One region of the Streptomyces sp. NPDC022552 genome, then DNA from elsewhere that is predicted to be linked to it. Evidence: riboswitches for the same ligand, from Rfam matches in the RefSeq annotation. Region 1 holds a riboswitch; each other region holds the start of a gene.

Evidence for each region. Region 1 has a riboswitch for cyclic di-AMP ahead of ACZ3OF_RS19950 (transglycosylase family protein). Riboswitches for the same ligand answer to the same signal wherever they lie in the genome.
Region 2: linked by a shared signal. The riboswitch ahead of ACZ3OF_RS15620 (M23 family metallopeptidase) and the one ahead of ACZ3OF_RS19950 (transglycosylase family protein) in region 1 are both predicted to bind cyclic di-AMP.
Region 3: linked by a shared signal. The riboswitch ahead of ACZ3OF_RS25015 (transglycosylase SLT domain-containing protein) and the one ahead of ACZ3OF_RS19950 (transglycosylase family protein) in region 1 are both predicted to bind cyclic di-AMP.
Region 4: linked by a shared signal. The riboswitch ahead of ACZ3OF_RS15005 (C40 family peptidase) and the one ahead of ACZ3OF_RS19950 (transglycosylase family protein) in region 1 are both predicted to bind cyclic di-AMP.

Annotation. Positions count from the first base shown of each region.
Region 1 is NZ_JBVHGJ010000007.1:58,934-64,367, forward strand. It holds gene ACZ3OF_RS19940 (FtsB family cell division protein) at 44-517, opposite strand; gene eno (phosphopyruvate hydratase) at 624-1,910, opposite strand; gene ACZ3OF_RS19950 (transglycosylase family protein) at 2,284-2,973, opposite strand; cyclic di-AMP (ydaO/yuaA leader) riboswitch at 2,977-3,152, opposite strand; gene ACZ3OF_RS19955 (transglycosylase family protein) at 3,412-4,326, opposite strand; gene ACZ3OF_RS19960 (cytochrome P450 family protein) at 4,521-5,434, opposite strand, start outside.
Region 2 is NZ_JBVHGJ010000005.1:20,347-25,780, forward strand. It holds gene ACZ3OF_RS15615 (aldo/keto reductase) at 1-798, opposite strand, end outside; gene ACZ3OF_RS15620 (M23 family metallopeptidase) at 923-2,008, opposite strand; cyclic di-AMP (ydaO/yuaA leader) riboswitch at 2,020-2,167, opposite strand; gene ACZ3OF_RS15625 (PP2C family protein-serine/threonine phosphatase) at 2,380-3,459, opposite strand; gene ACZ3OF_RS15630 (MerR family transcriptional regulator) at 3,720-4,460, opposite strand; tRNA gene ACZ3OF_RS15635 (tRNA-Met) at 4,575-4,648, opposite strand; gene ACZ3OF_RS15640 (rhodanese-like domain-containing protein) at 4,711-5,190, opposite strand; gene sigJ (RNA polymerase sigma factor SigJ) at 5,390-5,434, shown strand, end outside.
Region 3 is NZ_JBVHGJ010000010.1:158,586-164,019, forward strand. It holds gene ACZ3OF_RS25010 (phosphocholine-specific phospholipase C) at 103-2,127, shown strand; cyclic di-AMP (ydaO/yuaA leader) riboswitch at 2,450-2,601, shown strand; gene ACZ3OF_RS25015 (transglycosylase SLT domain-containing protein) at 2,604-3,491, shown strand; gene ACZ3OF_RS25020 (phosphoribosyltransferase family protein) at 3,514-4,806, opposite strand; gene ACZ3OF_RS25025 (CapA family protein) at 4,864-5,434, opposite strand, start outside.
Region 4 is NZ_JBVHGJ010000004.1:437,004-442,437, forward strand. It holds gene ACZ3OF_RS14995 (ClpP family protease) at 1-343, shown strand, start outside; gene ACZ3OF_RS15000 (hypothetical protein) at 351-656, shown strand; cyclic di-AMP (ydaO/yuaA leader) riboswitch at 997-1,170, shown strand; gene ACZ3OF_RS15005 (C40 family peptidase) at 1,174-1,650, shown strand; gene ACZ3OF_RS15010 (ATP-binding protein) at 1,868-2,326, opposite strand; gene ACZ3OF_RS15015 (8-amino-7-oxononanoate synthase) at 2,485-3,651, opposite strand; gene bioB (biotin synthase BioB) at 3,796-5,085, shown strand; gene ACZ3OF_RS15025 (adenosylmethionine--8-amino-7-oxononanoate transaminase) at 5,078-5,434, shown strand, end outside.

The sequences.
Region 1 (5,434 bases):
TCTGCTTCGGTACGGGTCGGCTCCGGTGTGCGGGTCGCGCGCGCTAGCGGCGCGCGTCCGCGCGGTCGACGCCGTCCCAGAGGTCGGAGTACCAGGGGTGCTCGGCGGCGCCCTGCTCGGTGCGCCGGGCGCGCTCGGCCTCGGGGTCGTTCAGGGTGAAGCCGGTCTCGCCGGGCATCACGTAGTGGAGGTGCTCCCGGGCCAGCCGGCGGACGTAGGCGGGGTCCTGGAGGCGGGCCTTCTCGTCCCGCAGCTCCTCGACGCGCGCGGCGGCGTCGGCGGCCTGGCGCTCCTGCTCGGCGATCTCGCCGCGCTGGGAGACGTACTGGCGCATGGGGTACGCGAGCGCGACGACCAGCGAGCAGACCACCAGGGCGAGGAAGGCGGCCCGGCCGGTGAGCCGGGAGCGGCGGGCCTGACGGCGGGTCTGGGAGCGGTAGACACGGGCGGCGGTCTGCTCGCCGAGCAACCTGATCCTGGTCGCGGTGGAGAACCGGTCCCGGTCCTTCGCGGCCATCTCCTGTCGCCTCCCCTGTGTCGTCCCGTAACAAGTGCGTCCCCGCACACGGTACGGGACCGGGTGCGGGGACGTACGTAACCGAGGGTTCCCCGGGATCAGCTGATCAGCCCTTGAAGCGCGGGAAGGCGCTGCGGCCGGCGTAGACGGCCGCGTCGTCGAGGATCTCCTCGATGCGCAGGAGCTGGTTGTACTTGGCGACGCGCTCGGAGCGGGCCGGGGCGCCGGTCTTGATCTGGCCGCAGTTGGTGGCGACGGCGAGGTCGGCGATGGTGACGTCCTCGGTCTCACCGGAGCGGTGCGACATCATGCACTTGAAGCCGTTGCGCTGGGCCAGCTCGACGGCGTCCAGGGTCTCGGTCAGCGAACCGATCTGGTTGACCTTGACGAGCAGGGCGTTGGCGGCGCCGTCCTCGATGCCGCGGGCCAGGCGCTCCGGGTTGGTGACGAACAGGTCGTCGCCGACGATCTGGACCTTGGAGCCCAGCTTGTCGGTGAGGACCTTCCAGCCGGCCCAGTCGTCCTCGAACAGCGGGTCCTCGATGGAGACCAGCGGGTACGCGGAGACGAGCTCCTCGTAGTACTCGGTCATCTCGGCGGCCGAGCGGGACTTGCCCTCGAACTCGTACGAGCCGTCCTTGTAGAACTCGGACGCGGCGACGTCGAGCGCGAGCGCGATGTCCTTGCCCGGGACGTAACCGGCCTGCTTGATGGCCTCCAGGATGAGGTCGAGCGCCTCACGGTTGGAGTCCAGGTTCGGGGCGAAGCCGCCCTCGTCGCCGAGGCCGGTGGACAGGCCCTTGGTCTTCAGGACGGACTTGAGGGTGTGGTAGACCTCGGTGCCCCAGCGCAGGGCCTCGGAGAAGGACTCCGCGCCGATCGGCGCGATCATGAACTCCTGGATGTCCACGTTGGAGTCGGCGTGCGAGCCGCCGTTCAGGATGTTCATCATCGGAACGGGCAGCAGGTGCGCGTTCGGGCCGCCGAGGTAGCGGAAGAGCGGGAGGTCGGAGGCCTCGGACGCGGCGTGCGCGACGGCGAGGGAGACACCGAGGATGGCGTTGGCGCCGAGGGAGGCCTTGTTGTCCGTGGCGTCCAGGTCGAACATGGCCTGGTCGATGAGGCGCTGCTCGGTGGCGTCGTAGCCGACGAGCTCCGGGCCGATCTGCTCGATCACGGCGAGGACGGCCTTCTCGACGCCCTTGCCCTGGTAGCGGTTCTTGTCTCCGTCACGGAGCTCAATGGCCTCGAAGGCACCGGTGGAGGCACCGGACGGAACAGCAGCACGGCCGGTGCTGCCGTCGTCGAGGCCGACCTCGACCTCGACCGTGGGGTTGCCTCGGGAGTCCAGGATTTCCCGGGCTACGACGACGTCGATGGACGGCACGAGCATCTCCTTCTGGGATGTGACGCTAGATGTGACGCTTGCGGTGCAGGGTCGCTTTGGCCTTGCGACAAGAGCCTAACCGGCTCCAGGGCTCCCGTCGGCCGGGCGCCCGCCCCCTGGGACGAAAAAGGACCCAAGGGCATGCATCTGGGGCCAAAGACCCCCAGAACTACTCGGCGGTAACCCCGAGCGGTCCTCTTTCCGGGCCGCCGCCGGGCCGTCGCCGGGGCCCTCACCCCGGCCTGACAGGGCCCCTGGCTCCGGGAACGCGGAACCCCGGCCCGGAGCGTACGGGGGAAGAACGCTCCGGACCGGGGTGGTCACCGCGGGAGGGTCGTCGGACTCGCGTGAGCCGCCGGACTCACGCGAGCCGCGGGGCTCACTTCAGGTGAAGCTGCTGGCCCGGGTAGATCAGGTCGGCGTCCTCGACGACGTCCTTGTTGAGCTCGAAGAGCTTCGCCCAGCCGCCCTTGACGTCGTGGGCGGCGGCGATGGTGCTCAGAGTGTCACCGGCGACGACCTTGTACTCGCCGTCACCCTTCTTGACCTTCTTGCCGGTCGGGGTGGTGACGGTCTTCTTGGACTCGGCCTTCTTCGGGGCGGTCCGCGTCTCGCTGCGGGTCGTCGGCTGCTCGGCCTGACGCTCCTGCTGCTTCGGGGCGGCCGGCGCGGTCTCGGCGGCACCGCCGGTGTAGGCGGCGCTGGAGAGGCCGACACCACAGCTCGGCCAGGCACCCTTGCCCTGGCCGGCGAGGACCTTCTCGGCGATGGTGATCTGCTGCGACTTCGAGGCCTGGTCGGCGGTCGCGGCGTACGCGGTGCCACCGTAGGCGGCCCAGGTGGAGGCGGAGAACTGCAGGCCGCCGTAGTAGCCGTTGCCGGTGTTGATGGACCAGTTGCCACCGGACTCGCACTGGGCGACGGTGTCCCACTCGGAGGCCGTGGCGGCCGAGGCGGACCCGGCGGTCATCAGCGGGGCGGCGACGGCGACACCGGCGACACCGGCGAGGGCGACGGCGCGGGTGGCCTTGGAGGGACGACGGTGTTTGCCCTTGGTGGAAAACAGCATGGAACTTCTCCTCACCGACGCCTGCGAGGTGAGCTGTCGGGTTCGGGCCATGTGAGTTGCCCGGCCGCGCGACCTTGCGCGCGGCTTCACCCCAAGCCGGTCCGTCGGCCGTCTGTCTCAACGGCCGGGGGCGGCACTTACCTTGGGTCCCCCGCTCCTGCCTACGGCGCTTGACGCGACGACTGTTCCCATCGGCCGACGGCAGGATTCGGCGATTCGGTCGACGGGGCCCGCGGTGGCGAGCGGTCCTGACCGTAGACACAGACCCGGGGGAAGTTCAAAGAGGCCCAGGTCGGACAAATCATCCCTACTTGCCTCGGGACGAAGGGTATTTACGCAGGTGAGAGGTGACGGAAGCAGAGTTTGCGGACGGGAAGCGCCAGTTGAGACAAAGAGACCCATGTCTCACTGGCGCAGAACCGGACATACGGCCCCGAACTATCCCTGGTTCGCGGTCGACCCGAGGCTGAGGTCGAGGCTCTGGCCAGGGAGGATGAGGTCCGGATCGGCACCCACCGTCGAGCGGTTGGCGTCATAGAGGGCGCCCCAGCCGCCCGGGAGTTCGTTCTGCTGGGCGATCACCGAGAGGTTGTCGCCCGGCTTGACGGTGTATTCACCGATCGCGTCAGCGATGTCCTGAGCAGCCGTGTTGTCCGGGTTGCCCTTACTGCCCTGGTTGCCCTGATCTGCCGCATCCGCACCGGCGTCCGCGCCAGGTGCCGGGATGTCAGTCGGCGCGTCGGTCGGGGAATCGGTCGGCGAGGCATGCCGACCCTTTTCGCCACCCTTGCCCGGATTGACCGACTCCTCCGGGGCTGCGTCACCGCGGTGCTTCCCGGTGCCCGGGCTCGACGGAGCGGTCGGCGCGGTGGGCGTGCCGGACGTCTCGGGCGTCGCGGTCGACCTGTCGTTCCCCCGCGAGGTGGTCTCGGGGATGTCGGCCTCGGGGGACGCCGTCTCGGATCCGGCCGGAAGGCCCGCGGTCCGGTTCGACTCCGGGAGGGGACCCGTGGGCTCCGCCGGCTTCACGGCCGGGCCCGGGTCGACATCGGGCGTGGCGCCGTCGTTCGTCAGCCCGGCGATCGGGGCGCAGGTGGCCCACTGCGTGTCGCCCGCGGCGAACGCCTTCTCCGCCACCGCGATCTGCTGGGCGCGGCTGGCGAGGTCCGCACTGGTCGCGTACGCGAGGCCGCCGTGCCGCTCCCAGCTCTCCTGGGTGAACTGGAGTCCGCCGTAGAGCCCGTTGCCGAAGTGGGCGCTCCACAGGCCGCCCGACTCGCACTCGGCGACCCGGTCCCAGGTGGCGGCGTCGGCGGCGGACGCCGAGCCCGCGCCGAGGAGGGGAAGCGCCAAGGCCGATCCCGTCACGCCTGCGGCGACAACGATGGCGGGGGCCTGGCGGGGTCTGCGGTGTCGTCCGTTCCCGGAGCGCATGGGGAGGGCCTTTCGCGTGACTGCTGAGGTGACGGTGAACGTAGCGGCATTCGAACGTCAGTAACAAGTCGATGCAGCGGAGATCACGCGAAAGTCACAGTCTTGACGATCCGTCAGCCACCCAAAGGGGAGAACTCGACCGGAAGCGTGCGCAATCCCCGCATGATGAGCCCTCCGCGCCACCGCAGATCGGCCGGATCCGCGGCAAGTCGTAGGTCCGGCAGGCGAGTCAGCAGCGTCGCGAGCGCGATCTGCCCTTCGAGCCGGGCGAGCGGTGCGCCGATGCAGTAGTGGATGCCGTGCCCGTAGCCGAGGTGCTGGTTGTCGCGCCGGGACAGATCGAGCGTGTCCGGCTCGTCGAAGCGCGCCGGGTCCCGGTCGGCGGCGGCCAGCACCACGAGGACCGGGTCGCCCGCCGGGATCTCCTGCCCGCCGATCGTCAGCGGCTCCATGGCGTACCGCCAGGTCGCCAGCTCCACCGGGCCGTCGTATCGCAGCAGCTCCTCCACACCGGTCTCCAGGAGTCCGCGCTCCCCCGCCGCGAGCGAGGCCTGGAGCCGCTCGCGCTGACCGGGATTGCGCAGCAGGGCGTAGACCCCGTTGCCCACCAGGTTGACCGTCGTCTCGAAACCGGCGAAGAGCAGGATGAAGGCCATCGCGGCGGCCTCGTTCTCGGTGAGGTGCTCGCCGTGGTCGGAGGCCTTGATGAGCCCCGAGATCAGGTCGTCGCCGGGATCGAGCCGCTTGCGGTGGATCAGCTCCGCCAGATATCCGCGCATCTTCTTGACCGACCGTGCCACCCCGCCGCGCGGCCCTCCGCCGTGCCGGATCATCATCCCGGCCCAGTCCCGGAAGTCGTCCTGGTCCTCGGGCGGTACGCCCAGCAGGTCGCAGATCGCGTAGATGGGCAGCGGGAAGGCGAACTCGTGGATGAGGTCGGCCTCGCCCTTCGCCGCGAAGGAGTCGATCAGCCGGTCCGTCAGCTCCTGCACCCGGGGAGCGAACTCGGCGACCCGGCGCGGGGTGA
Region 2 (5,434 bases), on a different contig from region 1:
GACGGTGGCGACCTCCGCGCCGTGCGCCTCGGCCACGGTGTCCAGCGCGGCCAGGATCCGCCGGCCCCGCTCGGTCTCGGCGTGCGCGGCGGCGCCCTCGGCGCGGACGCTGTCGACGGTCTTCCCCGGGCGGTACTTGCCCGTGAGGAAGCCGGACGCCAGCGCGAAGTACGGAACGGCCGCGAGCCCGGCCCGCTCGGTGGTGGCCATCAGCTCGCCCTCGTACGTGTCGCGCGAGAGCAGGTTGTAGTGCGGCTGCAGGGCGACGTAGCGGGCGAGCCCCTCGGCCTCGGCGAAGTCGAGGGAGGCCTGGAGCCGCTCGGGGGCGATGTTGGAGGCGGCGACGGCCCGCACCTTGCCGTCCCTCACCAGCTGGTCGAGCGCGGTGACGATCTCCTCGACCGGGACGGAGGTGTCGTCGAAGTGCGTGTAGTACAGGTCGATGTAGTCCGTGCCGAGCCTGCGCAGCGACTCCTCCGCCGCGGCCTTGATGGTGGTCGCGGAGAGGCCCTTGTACTGGGGGTGGGCGCCGCCCTTGGTGGCGAGGACGATGTCGGAGCGGTTGCCGCGGGTGGCCAGCCACTTGCCGATGAGCGTCTCGGACTCGCCGCCCTGGTTGCCCTCGGCCCAGTGGGAGTACATGTCGGCGGTGTCGACGAAGTTGCCGCCGGCGGCGGTGTAGGCGTCGAGGACGGCGAGGGACTGCGCCTGGTCGGCGGACCAGCCGAAGACGTTGCCGCCCAGCGCCAGGGGGAAGACGTGCAGGTCGGAGCTGCCCAGCGGGCGAAGAGAGGTCATGCGAGGCTCGAACACCCACCGCCGTACGGGTATTCCGACAGCCCTGGCGTCGGGGGGACGCCGCCAGGACTGCCGAAGCCGTGGGAACGAGCGCGTGGAGCCTTCGCGTGTCCGGCGCGTGGGGTCAGACCGAGATGCCCTTGCCCGCCAGCCAGGCCGCCGGGTCGACGCCCGCGCCGCCCGGGGTGTGGACCTCCAGGTGCAGGTGCGGCCCGGTCACGTTGCCGGTCGCGCCCACGCGGCCGATGGTGTCACCGGTGCCCACGGACTGGCCGACGCTCGCCGTCATCGAGGACAGGTGTGCGTACCAGACCTCCGTACCGTCCTCCAGCTCCAGGACGATCCGGTAGCCGTACGAGCCGGACCAGCCCGCCGACTTGATCGTGCCGCCGTGCACGGCCTTGACCGGGGTGCCGGTGGGCGCCGCGAAGTCGAGGCCGGTGTGCTGCCCGGAGGACCACATGGAGCCGGACTGGCCGTACGTGGAGGTGAGGGTGTACGAGGACGTGGGCAGCGAGTAGCTCGCGGCGAGCTTCGCGAGGCGCTCGGCCTCGGCCTTCGCCGCGGCGGCCTCCTCGGCCTTCCGCTTCTCCTCGGCCGCGGCCTTCTCCGCCGCGTCCGCCTTCGCCGCAGCCTCGGCCGCCGCCTTCTCGGCGGCCGCCTTCTCCGCCGCGGCCTTCTGGTCGGCGTCGGCGGAGGCCTGCTGCTGCTCGGCCTGCTGCATGATGCGGGCGCGCAGCGCCTCACCGGCGTCCGCCGTCGAGGCGGCCGGGGAGCCCTCGGCCTTCTGGGTGCTGTCGGCCGGGAGCGCCAGGGTGGCCGTGAGCGGCTGCGGGTTGTTCGTCCCGGAGTCCGTACCGTCCTCGCCGGAGATCAGCTCGCCGACACCGGGCAGCTCGGAGGCGTCCGGCAGGTTGAGGTCGGGGAGGGATATCGAGACGGGGGGCTTGTCCTTGGCGGTCGCCATGCCGCCCGCGCCGACGGCCGCGATGACACCGACACCGAGGACGGTGGAGGAGCGGGCGAATCCGGAGCGCTGCTTCACGACACGGTGACGGCCGCCCGAACGGGCCTGCTGGCGAAGGGAGTCCTCGGTGGGGTTCCACTCCCCCCACGTCGCGGCGTCGTCGTCCGTCCCGGCGGCGCCCGGGGCGCCGAACGCGTTGAACCCGTCAGAAAGACCCTCGGGAGCAGGGGTGTTGGACGCCACGGAGGCGTACTCCTTTCCTTCCTTCTCGCCTACCGGGTTAGCTGACGGGTTCGGAGCAGGAAGGTCTCCTACGGGCGGTGTCGCACGAGTGCGACGGTGCCCGATTCACCCCAAGTAGTGGTTCCCCGGTTCCCTTTCGAGATTCGGCGCGTGCGCACGGTGCCGTCTCTTACGACGGCTGGGACGACCGCGCTGCGTTATCGAACGTTAATAGACACGAGGGCCGGATTCCAAGCTGTTCCGCTTGATCATTAACGAGATTGAACTGGTACAGCCCGATTTGATCCCGCTTCAGTACGGACCTTTGCCGAGCCCCCTGAACTGATGGTGCGTCAATTGTTATCTCAGCGGTACCTCTCCACTACGGATGGTCACGGCACCACGGGCATCGTCCTGCGCCGCTCCGGCTGCCCGACCGCAGGCCGGCTCACCGCGAGCAGCGCCATGTCGTCCGTGGAGCCTCCGCCCGTGTACCGGCGGACGTCGTCGACCAGCGCGTCGAGCAGCTCCTCTGGCCCCGGGAAGATCCGCCCGGCGAGCCGCTCGGCCGGATCGTAGAAGGCCCCCGAGGCGTCGCGCGCCTCGGAGAGCCCGTCGGTGTAGAGGAGCAGCGTGGCGCCCGGGGGGTACGGAACCTCGTCGGCCCGGTCCGGCCAGGCGGCCAGCTCCCCCATGCCGAGCGGCAGGGCGGGCTCGGTCGGTTCGAGGTGGGCGAGGCCCCCGTCCGCGTACAGCAGCAGCGGCTCGGGGTGGCCGCGGTTCACCACCCGTACGTGCCCGTCCCCGCGCGGGATCTCGGCCAGGACGGCGGTGGTGAACCCCTCGATGGCGTCGAGGCTGGAGCGGCGCGTGCCCTCCCGGGCCAGGGCCCGCTCCAGCCGCTGCGCGACGCCCTCGAGCGTCGCCTCCTGTTCGGCCGCCTCCCGGAAGGCGCCGATCACGATGGCGACCGCCTCGACCGCGTCGAGCCCCTTGCCCCGGACGTCGCCGACCACGAGCCGTACCCCGTACGGCGTGTCCTGGACGGCGAACAGGTCACCGCCGATGAACGCGTCCGCCTGCGCGGCCTCGTAGCGGGCGGCGACGTGCAGCCCGCCGATCCGCTCGGCGGGCGTCGGCAGGACGGCCTTCTGCGCGGTCTCCGCGATCACGCGCGCCGAGGCGAGCCGCTCCCCGCTGCGCAGTACGACCCGGTTGACCAGCAGGGCGAGGGCGGAGACCGTGATGACGGTCAACGTCTCCGTGAGGGACGGGACTTCGCTGGAGGTGCCGTTGTAGAGGTGCAGCCCGACGCCGGCGAGGATCGCGGCGATGCCCGTGAGCAGCGTCGTCAGCATGGAGAAGAACGGGGCGGCGAGGAGCGGCGCGGCCGAGAACATCGGGGCGGCCGTGTACGCGGGCGGGGTGGAGAGGTCGAAGACGACCCCGCCGAGGATCACCAGCGGGGGCAGGGCGCGGAGGAACCGGCGGGTCCGCTCGGCACGCGCCCGAGGGCTCCCGTTCCCGTTCCCGCTGTTCCCGTCAGCGCTGCTCCCGTTCCCGTTTCCCTTCCCGTTCCCGCTCCCCTGCCCCACCTGTGCTCTCCTGCCCGGTCCGTACACGGCGACGGACCGTACCGCGCCCACCCCAGGGTGCCGGGCGCCGCGCCGCGCGGCGACCTTCGCTCGGCCAAGTGGGTTACCTCAGCAGGGCAGACCCCGGGGCCGGCCGCTCACAGGTTGCGCTCCGCGTAGACGGCCATCGCGTCCCGGACGAGAAGGACGGTGCCCTCGCCGTGCTGGTCGTAGTTCTGACCGAAGCGCGGGTCGTCGACGTACATCTGGCCGAGGCCGATCACGTACTCCTTCGTCGGCGTCGTGGTGGTCGACAGCCATGCGACGTGGCGACGCGCGATCGCCTGGACCTCGTCGCTGTCGGCGGCGAGGCCGTCCCGTGCCGCCTGCCCGAAGTCACGGGCGATGCCGGCCTGCTCGTCCATGAACGCCTGCTTCTCCTGGGCGCTGAGCGAGCGCCACCAGCGGTCGCCCTTCTCGTACGCGTCGCGGCCCCAGCGCTCGGTGACCTCCTCCTCGTACTGCGTGTGATCGAATCCGTCGAACACTTCTTCCGCCATGAGTTCTTCTCCGTTCTCCGTCTTGTGGAGAGTGGTCCGCACCGCCTCGATCTGCCGCCCGATCCGCTCCCGCTCCTGTTCGAGGAGCAGCAGATGGGTGCGCAGGGCGGCCGGCGTGTCCCGCTGACCCTCCAGGACCTCGGCGATGGCGGGCAGGGAGAGCCCGAGCTCGCGCAGCAGCAGGATGCGTTGCAGCCGCACGAGCGCCGCCTGGTCGTAGTACCGGTAACCGTTGGCGCCGATCCGGCTCGGCTCCAGCAGTCCGCGCTCTCCGTAGTGCCGGAGAGTGCGGCTGGTGGTGCCGGCCTTCTTGGCGATCTCCTGGATCGACCACTCCATGAGGAAAACGCTAAATCTTGACGTTGCGTAAAGGTCAAGCCCGACGGCCCGGACCCCCGGACACGACGAAGGCCCGGATCCAGTGACTGGATCCGGGCCTTCGTTGCTACTGAGTAGCGGGGACAGGATTTGAACCTGCGACCTCTGGGTTATGAGCCCAGCGAGCTACCGAGCTGCTCCACCCCGCGTCGGTGAATATGACCTTACGGCATGGTGAGCCGATCCCCTAATCGGTTTTCCCGCGGCGTTCTCAGCAGCCGCAGTCCTCGGCGTCGACCGGCGCCGTGAGCGGGTCCGCCTCCTTCTTCCCGGGGCCCTCCCACGTCTCGTACGGGAAGCCCTCGCGGACCCAGTACTCGAAGCCGCCGAGCATCTCCTTCACCTGGTAGCCCAGCTGCGCCAGGGCGAGCGCGGCGCGCGTGGCGCCGTTGCAGCCCGGGCCCCAGCAGTACGTGACCACGGGCACGGCCTTGTCGAGCAGCTGCTCGGCCTGCTCGGCGATGAGCGCGGTCGGCAGGTGGACCGCGCCGGGGACATGGCCCTGGTCCCAGGACGCGGTGGAGCGGGAGTCCAGGACCACGAAGCCGGGGTCGCCGTCGGTGGCGAGGGCGCCCGCGACATCGGAGACGTCGGCGTGGAAGGCGAGGCTGGCGGAGAAGTACGCGGCCGCGGCCTCGGGAGAGGCGGGCGGGGTGCGAAGTACAGCGTTGACCTGCGCGGTTGTCGTCATGCATGAAAATCTACGGTCGAAGATCACGGCGCTGAAGTGGCAATCCCCGGCAGTGCGGCCCATCGGCCGGGGATTTCCGGGCGTTCTGCGGGGGACGACAGGGGATCTCACGCAGCGGAGGGTTCGGGGGTGCGAACCCGTCACGTTTCGCCGGCGCCGTCCGTCATCTCGATGACGGTCATCAACGAGGGAGACACCGATGGACGAGAAGGACCTCCTGGCCGAGCGCTTCCAGGCCGACCGC
Region 3 (5,434 bases), on a different contig from region 1:
GTTCACCCAAGAATTACCGCACGGAGGTATACCTTTAAGCTCGCCTCCCTCATTCTGTCCACCGTGTGCCATGGGGGCACGCGGTGACACGAGAGGCGGGGCATGACTCCCATCAGCCGCAGGGGATTCGTCGGGATCGGGGCAGGGCTCGTGGCGGGTGCGACGCTGCCCACGGGCACGGCGTCGGCCGCCGCCTCCGCCGCGACCGGCACCATCACCGACGTCAAGCACGTCGTGATCCTCATGCAGGAGAACCGCAGCTTCGACCACTACTTCGGCAGACTGCGCGGTGTCCGCGGCTTCGGCGACCGGGCGGCGGGGAACATCCCGGGCGGCTGGGGCATGTTCCACCAGCCCAACTGGGGTGGCCGGCAGTACCCGTGGAAGCTGAGCGCCACCCCGCCGGCAGGCGGTGTCGACGGGGAGACCCTCGCGCAGTGCAACGGGGACCTGCCGCACAGCTGGACCTCGCAGCACGCGGCATGGAACAAGGGCCGGATGGACAACTGGGTCACGGGTGTCGGCAACACCCGCACCCTCGGTTATCTCGACCGCGGCGACATCCCCTTCCATTACGCCCTCGCCGACAACTACACCGTCTGCGACGCGTACTTCTGCTCGGCGCTCAGCGCCACGGGCCCGAACCGCACCTTCCTCTGGAGCGGCAGGATCGACGCCTCCAGCAAGGACGGCGGCGAGGAGTCCGGGCTCACCTGGGAGACGTACGCCGAGGCGCTCCAGCGGGCCGGTGTGAACTGGAAGGTCTACCAGAACGCCCAGGACAACTACGGCGACAACGGCCTCGCGTACTTCAAGAAGTTCACCGACGCCCGGCCGGGCGACCCGTTGCACGACCGCGGCATGGGCTCCGTGCCGAAGGTCACCGGCTCCACCCCGGACGACATAGCCGCCGCGATCCGCGCCGACGCCGTCGCCGGAACCCTGCCGCAGGTCTCCTGGGTGGTGGCGAGCGAGGCGTTCTCCGAGCACCCCTACGCCCCGCCCGGCGACGGCGCGCACTTCGTCGATCTCGTCTACCGTGCGCTCGCCGCGAACCCCGAGGTCTTCGACTCGACCGTGCTGTTCCTCAACTACGACGAGAACGACGGGTTCTTCGACCATGTGCCGCCGCCGGTCGCTCCGCCCGGAACGCCCGGCGAGTACATCGACGGCGTGCCGATCGGTCTGGGCTTCCGTGTCCCCATGCTCGTCATGTCGCCCTGGACGCGCGGCGGTTGGGTGAGCTCCGAGGTCTTCGACCACACCTCCGTCCTGCGCTTCATGGAGACCTGGACGGCCGCCATCGGAACCCCCGCCACCTGCCCGAACATCAGCGCGTGGCGGCGGAAGGTCACCGGCGACCTGACGGGCGTCTTCGACTTCGCGCGACCGGTGTACGGAGTTCCCTCCGGCCTGCCCTCCACCGCCAAGGTCATCGGGCAGTCCACCTGCGGCCCGCTGCCGAACCCGGTGCCGCAGGACAACGCCCTGCCCGCGCAGGAGTCCGGCACCCGTCCGGCGCGCGCCGTGCCGTACCAGGTCAACGGCAACCTCGACCGGTTCGAGTTCGGTGCGGCGGGCAAGATCCTCGCCTGGTTCTCGATGACGAACCGGGGCGCGCAGGCGAAGCGGGCCGCGCACTTCACGATCCACCCGCACCAGCACCGGGACACGGCGGCCTGGCAGTACACGGTCGACCCGGGCACGACGTCCACGGACTACTTCAACATCGGGCTCGGGTCCGGGTCGGGCAAGTACGACATCTCGATGATGGGCCCCAACCGCTTCCTGCGCCGTTTCATCGGTGACGCGTCGAAGGCGGGCAAGGCGATCGAGGTGGCGGCGAGGTTCGCGACCGAGCCGGGCACCGGGAAGACGGCGGTCTACTTCAGGATGACCAACACCTCGGCCGGCCCCGTGACCTTCACGATCCGCTCGAACGCCTACCGCACGGACGGGCCGTGGACGTACCCGGTCCCGGCGAACTCCTCGCGCGAGGACTTCTTCAACGCCGTGGCGTACAGCGACGGCTGGTACGACTTCACGATCACGGCCGACATCGACGGCACCTGGTCGCGCCGTTACACCGGTCACATCGAGACCGGCGCCCCGAGCACCACAGGCTGACGTACCCCACTACTTCCCACCAAAAGGGGCACAAGGGCATTTTCATGCCCTTGTGCCCCTTTTCTCTACTCAGCTGAATTTACCGGTATGACCGTTTTGACTACCGGGGTGACAGGAATCACGCGATCGGGACGCAACCCTTCCGGACGGACCCCTTCCCCTTGCGCCCCAAGGAAGTTCGGTGCTGCCGCGGCTGCGGGGAACTCATTTCTGAATTTCCTGTTCATTTCGCATCCATGCCCAGCCTTGTTCCGTCCGACATTTCTCGCCTACGGTCACCTCGACCCGGACGGATCGCCGAATCCTGCCACCGTCCGAAAAGACCAACCATTCACCCGTCGGCAGGAGCGGGGGACCCAGTTTTTTCGCCGGCCCGGATTTCCGGAGCGGCTTGGGGTGAAGCCGCACGCGTGCGGCCGGGCAGCTCCAGCCCGAACCCGACAGCTCACCCCGCAGGCGCCGGAGAGGAATCCTTCATGCCCGCTCACGGTAAGCACCGGCGCCCCAAGCGACGTCCCCTCAGCCGCGGTATCGCCCTCGCGAGTACGGGTGGAGCCGCGCTGGCCCTCCCCCTCGTCGCGACGGCCGGCGCGCACGCGGCGCCGAACGCGGCGCACACCGTCGCGCCCGTCCAGAAGACCGCCTTCACCAGCCCGGCGAAGATCGCGGAATCGGTTCCCGCCGCAGGGAATTCCGCCCCCAAGATCTATACCGTCGTCGGCGGTGACTCCCTTTCCGTGATCGCACACGAACAGGGCGTGCGAGGCGGCTGGAAGGCCCTGTACCAGGCGAATCGCAAGGCCGTCGGTGACAATCCGTCACTTATTCACCCGGGTCTGGAACTCTCGCTGACCGGGAAGCCCGCGGCCGCCGAGAAGCAGAAGTCCTCGGCCCGTACGACGAGCACGGACCGCGCGGACCGCTCGCAGCAGCGGAGCGCCGCTCCCGGCGCCGCCGCGACCAAGACCCCCGCCAAGGCCGCCCCGGCGAAGGCCCCCGCCGCCGCCCCGGCCAAGGCCGCTCCTGCCGCCGCCAAGAGCTACACCAACGACCTGGACGGCTGGATCCGCGAGTCCCTCGACGTCCTGCAGAAGTACGGCATCCCCGGTTCGTACGAGGGCATCCACCGCAACATCATGCGCGAGTCCTCGGGCAACCCGCAGGCGATCAACCTCTGGGACTCCAACGCCGTCAAGGGCACCCCGTCCAAGGGCCTCCTGCAGGTGATCGAACCGACCTTCCTGGCCTACCACGTGCCCGGTACGTCCATGGACCTCTTCGACCCGGTCGCCAACATCACCGCGGCCTGCAACTACGCCGCGGACCGCTACGGCTCCATCGACAACGTCAACGGACCGTACTGACAGTCGCTCCGGTGACGGGCGCTCAGCCACGAGCGCTCCGGAAGTGGTCGGCGAACCAGCCCGCGGCGAGTTCGCCGACCTCTTCCAGCGTGCCCGGCTCCTCGAAGAGGTGCCCGGCACCGTCGACGACGACGAGCCGGTTCTCGCAGGTGAGCCGCGCCTGCGCCGCCTCGTTCAGCTCCCGTACGAGCGGATCGCGACCCCCCACGATCAGCAGCGTCGGGGCGCGCACCTGCGCGAGGCGCGCCCCCGCGAGGTCCGGGCGGCCGCCGCGCGAGACGACGGCGGACACGTCGGACAGCGGGTCGGCGGCGGCCCAGAGGGCGGCCGCGGCGCCCGTGCTGGCGCCGAAGTAGCCGATCCGCAGCCCGTCGAGGCCCGGCCGGCCCGCCAGCCAGTGCGTGGCCCTGGCCAGCCGGCCGGCCAGCAGCTCCGTGTCGAACACGTTGTCCCGGTCGTCGGCCTCCTCCTCGGTGAGCAGGTCGAACAGGAGCGTTCCGAGGCCGGCGCGGTTCAGGCTCTCCGCGACGGCCCGGTTACGGGGGCTGTGCCGGCTGCTGCCGCTGCCGTGGGCGAACAGCACGATCCCCGCGGCGCCGTCGGGCACCACCAGATGGCCCGCGACCCGCGCCTCCCCCGCCGGGATGCGCACCTCCGGGTCCTGGTCGTCCGTGCCGCGCCCGGCGTGGTGGCGCTCCAGACAGGCGACGACCTCCTCGTCCGGTGTCTGCGAGAAGTCCTCGTAGAACTGGCCGATCGCGTAGAAGACCGCCGGTTCGTGGACGCTGATGGTCTCGTCCGCCTCCCTGCCGATCCGCTCCGGCCAGTCGCTCGGCGCGACCGGCACCGCGAGGACGATCCGCGCGGCCCCCTGGGCACGGACGACCCGGCAGGCGGCGACCGCCGTGGCTCCCGTCGCCAGTCCGTCGTCGACGACCACGGCCGTCCGGCCGTCGAGCCGGGCCGGTGGGCGGTCTCCCCGGTAGCGCCGGGCCCGCTGCCCGAGCACGGTGCGCTCGCGGGCCTCGACGGCGGCCAGGTCACCGCCGGAGACCCGGGTGTCGGCCAGGACATGGTCGTTCAGGACCCGGACGCCGCCCTCGCCGATGGCGCCCATGGCCAGCTCCGGCTGGAAAGGCACCCCCAGCTTGCGTACGAGACAGACGTCCAGGGGCGCTCCGAGTGCGTCCGCGACCTGTTCGGCGACCGGCACCCCGCCGCGGGGAAGCCCCAGGACCACGACGTCATGGCCCTTGAGGTGCTCCAGGCGTGCGGCGAGTTGCCGTCCTGCGTCCGTGCGATCGGTGAAGTACATGTCCCGCTCGTCTCCCTGGTCCGGAGCGTGTGCGCGGGCGGGTGCGGCCGCCGCCCGTCAGGCGGGGCGGGCGACGAGGGTTCCGTCCTCGTCGAGGTCGACCCGCGCGCCGTAGGGCCGGCTCTTCCGGCCCAGGACGTCATGGAGCCAGCGCGCGTCACGGCGGGGGGCGTGCTCCAGCCGCAGGCGCCGGGCCCGCAGGGGAATCATGCGTACCTCCTGGAGTCGGCCGTCTTCGGGCCTCAGCGAGACGAGGTACAGCAGACGCAGGTCGTCGCGGTACTGCTCGTAGCCCGTGATGCCCTCGTAGTCGTTGATCAGGTCGCCGCAGCCGTGGAGGACCAGCTTGCCCCGGTGGACCTCCAGGGGGCGGGGGTGGTGCGAGGAGTGGCCGTGCACCACGTCCGCGCCGGCGTCGATCAGCGCGTGCGCGTAGTCGACGTCGCCACGGGCGAGCGCGTACCCCCAGTTCGGTCCCCAGTGGATCGAGACCATGACGATGTCGCCGGGGCGCCTGGTGTCCCGGATCCGGGTGAGGAGGCGCGTGGCGGCGGTGTGGGTGGGTCCCGAGGCGAAGTGGACGCCGCCGCGCCCTGCGGTGGCGGCCCAGTCGCGCGGAATGCCGCTG
Region 4 (5,434 bases), on a different contig from region 1:
CTGCCTCGGGCAGGCCGCCTCGACCGCCGCCGTGCTGCTCGCGGCGGGCGCGCCCGGGAAGCGGCTCGCGCTGCCCGGCGCCCGGGTCGTGCTCCAGCAGCCCACGACGGACGAGCCGTTGCAGGGACAGCCGAGCGATCTCGACATCCAGGCAAGGGAATTGATCCGGCTCCGCGCGATGCTGGCCGGCATCCTGGTCACCCACACCGGGCAGAGCCGCGAGCGGATCGACGCCGACATCGACCGCGTCACCGTCCTCGACGCACCGGCCGCCACCGCGTACGGCCTGGTGGACCACGTGATCCAGAACCGCGGGGCGTCGGGCGGCGCCGGGGCCCGGTGAGCCGGACATGGTTCCCGAGCTGCCACCCCTGCCCGCCCTGACGCGTGCCGAGGGCGAGTTCATCGACGCCTATCTCGAAGTCGTCGACCTGCTGGGACGGATCAATCCATCCAAGGGATCGCATACGTATGGGGCGCTGCGCGCGGCACAGGCCCTGGTGGGGAAGGCGAACGCCCTGCGCGACGCGCTGACGGTGATGCATGTCCGCGGTGAGAGCGAGGTCCACGCGGAGACATTGACCCGCGCGCTGCGGCTGTTGGACGGGGAGCGCCGGGCGCGCCGGGTCACCGTGCCGGAGAAACCGGCGAGTTGACATATCCCCGTGTCGTGTCGAGGTCCACTCGGAGCAGCGGAGCCGCAGAATCGCTCCCCCGTTCGGCGTAGTCGACGAATCGACATATGTGTGGGGTGAGTTGCACAACAGGTGTACGCATCTGGCGGAATCGGGCCACTCCACCCCTGGTCCGGGACTCGTCGGCCAAACCTCCGAAGATCACGAAACCTGCCTGTCCACTCGAATGGATCAGTCGTGAGGAGCCTCACATAACGCCGTTTCGACTCGGATTTCGCCCTGGTTGTGGGTCAAGATCCCTCACGACGACAAGCCCCCGCCACCGCGGCGGGGCGGTCCGGGCGGACGCCGAGTCCTGCCGCTGTCCCGGATGTCTGGTCGACAGGAGTGGATCGGCAGGAGTGGAGGACCCGAGCAGTACGGGACGGCCGCCCAGTGAGGGCCGTTCCTCGGGGTGAAGCCGCAGCCGCGGCCGGGCAACTTCGCCAGCCCGAACCCGACAGGTCATCCTTCACAGGCGGCTGACGAAGGGTTGCGCATGAGTGCGCAGATTCATGTCCCGTCCATGCTGTCCCGGGCCGGAGCCGTCTCGGCTCTCACCCTCGCCGCCCTCGGCGGCACGATGCTGGCGCCAGGCGCCGCACCGGAGGCCCAGGCCGCGACGTCGCACGCCGGCAAGGCGCTGAACATCGCCGCCTCCAAGAAGGGATCGCCCTACAAGTACGGAGCGTCCGGACCGACCAGGTTCGACTGCTCGGGGCTCACGCTCTACTCGTACAAGAAGGCGGGCAAGTCGCTGCCTCGTACCGCGCAGCAGCAGTACAACAAGACCCGGCACATCTCGGCCTCCAGCCGGCAGAAGGGGGACCTGGTCTTCTTCCACTCGGGTGGAAGGGTCTACCACGTGGGGATCTATGCGGGTAGCGGCAAGATCTGGCACTCGCCCAAGACCGGCTCCTGGGTGAAGCTCGACAAGATCTGGTCGTCCAAGGTGTATTACGGCCGGGTCCGCTGACGCCGCGCCGAAGCCGACGCGCCGTGTTGTGATGTGAGCTGACGCGGCGGGTGGGTGCGGTGGCGCCGCCGCACCCCTCGCCCTCGGCACCCTGGGGACACGAGCGCTTCACCCCGAGGGGGGCGCGCCTGCCGCCCGCTCCCCCACCGCCTCGGCCGAGCGTCATCACTCGTCCGGGCTACCCACCCCGCCCGGCCGCGCGGCGGGTTCGTGCCGGCTAGGAGCCGGCGGGCTGAGCGGCGAGCGCCTGGTGCGGCGCGGCGGTCCAGGGAAGGTTGATCCAGACCGTCTTGCCGCCCTCGCTGGTCGGCGTGACGGAGAGCCGACCCCCGGCCTCGGCCGTCAGGAAACGGATGATGACCATCCCCCGGCCGTTGTCCTGCTGCACCGCCGCCGGGAGCCGCTTGGGCCAGCGGGGGTGGCTGTCGGTGACGCCGATGTGGAGCTGCTCCTCGCGCTCCAGCCGGACGTCGACGGTGAAGGTGGGCGACTGCCCGAAGGTGTGCTGGACGGCGTTGGTGGCCAGTTCGGAGACGATGAGCCGGACGGTGTCGGCGGTGTCGCCGGCCTCCGCGAGCCCCCAGCCGGTCAGGACGTCGGCGACGTATCTTCGGGCGGCGGAGACCGAGGCGGGATCGCTCGGCAGAGTGACGGTTGCTTCCTGGTGGTCTGCCATGGCGACGCTGTCCCTTTCCCACCGGGCCCGGCCCGGATTGCGCTACGCGTCAGAGTGCCACCGATCGTGGCGCCCCGTATGGCGATCCACCAAGATATGTGCATATTTGTCGCTCGAAGCGGTGAACTCTGCTACGAGAGACCGTATTTGGGCTGCGCTCAGTGGGCCGGAGGTGCTGTCCTCACGATCGTGGCGACGGCCTGCTCGATCTGCGCGTCCGTCAGATCCGCGCGGGCGGTGAGCCGCAGCCGGGAGACGCCGTCCGGGACGGACGGCGGGCGGAAGCAGCCGACGACGAGCCCCTGGTCACGGCAGTCCGCCGCCCACCGCAGCGCGGCCTCGGGCGAGGGCGCGCGGACGGAGACGACGGCCGCCTCCGGACGTACGGCGGTCAGTCCGGCCGCGGTGAGCAGCCGGTGCAGCGTGGTGGCGACTGTCCGCGCGCGTTCGGCGAGGCCGGGGTCGCCCTCGATCAGCCGCAGGCTCGCCAGGGCGGCGCCCGCGGCGGCCGGGGCGAGACCGGTGTCGAAGATGAACGTACGGGCCGCGTTGACCAGGTGCTCGATCACCCGGGCGGGGCCGAGGACGGCTCCGCCCTGGCTGCCGAGCGACTTGGAGAGCGTGACGGTGGCGACGACGTCCGGGTCGCCCGCGAGCCCGGCGGCGTGCAGCCCGCCCCGCCCGCCGTCCCCGAGCACGCCCAGACCGTGGGCGTCGTCCACGACGAGCCCGGCGCCGTGGGCACGGCAGGCGTCGGCCAGCCCGGCCAGCGGGGCCTGGTCGCCGTCCACGGAGAAGACGGAGTCGGAGACCACGAGGGCCCGGCGGCCCGGGTGGGCCTGGAGGGTCTTGCGTACCGCCTCCGGGTCGGCGTGCGGGACCACGGCCGTCTCGGCGCGAGAGAGCCGGCAGCCGTCGACGATCGAGGCGTGGTTGCCCGCGTCGGAGACGATCAGCGCGTCACGGCCGCTCAGCGCGGTGAGGGCGGCGAGGTTGGCGGTGTAGCCGGAGGAGAAGACGAGGGCCGCCTCGAAGCCGCAGAAGGCGGCGAGTTCGCGCTCCAGGCCGGTGTGCAGCCGGGTGGTGCCGGTGACGAGCCGCGAACCGGTGGACCCGGCGCCCCAGCGGCGGGCCGCCTCGGCCGCCGCCTCCGTGACCTCCGGGAGGCGGGTCAGTCCGAGGTAGTCGTTGCTCGCCAGGTCGAGCAGCTCCGACTCGGCCTCCCGTGGCCGGAGCGTACGGACGAGCCCCGCCTCCGCGCGGCGGCGCGCCTCCGCGTCGGTCCAGTCGAACGGCGTCCGGCGGGTGTCCTCGTCCCGGTGCATGGGGCAGATCCTTTTGTAGGCAGCGCACAGACCCTAACCCTCCGTGCCCGGGGACAGGGTGTGGCCATGCACACACCTCAAACCGGCTCGTTTGTTCAGATCCTCCTTGGCCGCGAGGTGTGCCGTAGGCGAGGATCAGCCCTTATGGACCTGCTGAACACGCTGGTGGACAAGGGGCTGCGGCGCGAGCTGCCGAGCCGTGAAGAAGCGCTCGCCGTACTGGCGACCTCCGACGACGAACTGCTCGATGTGGTGGCCGCGGCGGGCAAGGTGCGCCGTCAGTGGTTCGGGCGGCGCGTGAAGCTGAACTATCTGGTCAATCTGAAGTCGGGGCTGTGTCCCGAGGACTGCTCGTACTGTTCCCAGCGGCTCGGCTCGACGGCCGGGATCCTCAAGTACAGCTGGCTGAAGCCGGACGAGGCGTCGCAGGCGGCCGCCGCCGGTGTCGCGGGCGGGGCGAAGCGGGTCTGCCTGGTGGCGAGCGGCCGCGGGCCGACGGACCGGGACGTGGACCGCGTCGGCAAGACCATCGAGGCGATCAAGGAGCAGAACGAGGGCGTCGAGGTCTGCGCGTGCCTCGGCCTGCTCTCCGACGGCCAGGCGGAGCGGCTGCGCGCGGCGGGCGCCGACGCGTACAACCACAACCTGAACACGTCCGAGGGGACGTACGGCGAGATCACCACCACCCACACGTACCAGGACCGGGTGGACACCGTGCAGAAGGCGCACGCCGCCGGCCTGTCGGCGTGCTCCGGACTGATCGCGGGCATGGGCGAGAGCGACGAGGACCTGGTCGACGTCGTCTACGCGCTGCGCGAGCTGGACTCGGACTCGGTGCCGGTGAACTTCCTGATCCCGTTCGAGGGCACACCGCTCGCGAAGGAGTGGAACCTCACCCCGCAGCGGTGTCTGCGGATCCTCGCGATGGTGCGGTTCGTCTGCCCGGACGTGGAGGTCCGGATCGCGGGCGGGCGCGAGGTGCACCTGCGCTCGATGCAGCCGCTCGCGCTGAACATCGCGAACTCGATCTTCCTCGGCGACTACCTGACCAGCGAGGGCCAGGCCGGCAAGGCGGACCTCGACATGATCGCGGACGCGGGCTTCGAGGTGGAGGGCGCGGGCACGACGACGCTGCCCAAGCACCGCGCGGACGCGCTCGCGGAGGCGGGTGCCGCTGCGGCCGGCGGCTGCGGCTCCACGGCGTCGGCGGGCGGGGGCTGCGGCTCGCACGCCGAGGCGGGTGGCGGCTGCGGTTCGCATGCCGAGGCGGGTGGCGGCTGCGGGCCGTGCGGCGGCCACGCGCCGGTCGCCGGGACGGCCCCGGAGGCGGGCCCGGAGTCCGAGAGCGCCGCCGAGGGCGTGCCGGGGGCGCGTACGGACCTGGTGGCGGTACGCCGTCGCGGCGCCGGGACGGAGCTCGCGCCGAATGCGTAACGACGAACTGCTCGCCCTGGACCGGGCGCACGTCTGGCATCCGTACGGCCCCATGCCGGGCCGTACGGATCCGATGGTCGTCGCGTCCGCGTCCGGGGTGCGGCTCCAGCTCGCCGAACCCGTCCACGGACAGGGCGAGTTGATCGACGGCATGTCCTCGTGGTGGTCCGCGATCCACGGCTACAACCACCCCGTGCTCAACGAGGCGGCGCACGGTCAGCTGGACCGGATGAGTCACGTCATGTTCGGCGGACTCACCCACGAGCCGGCCGTCCGGCTCGCCACGCGCCTGGTGGAGATCACCCCTGAGCCGCTCCAGCACGTCTTCCTCAGCGACTCCGGCTCGGTC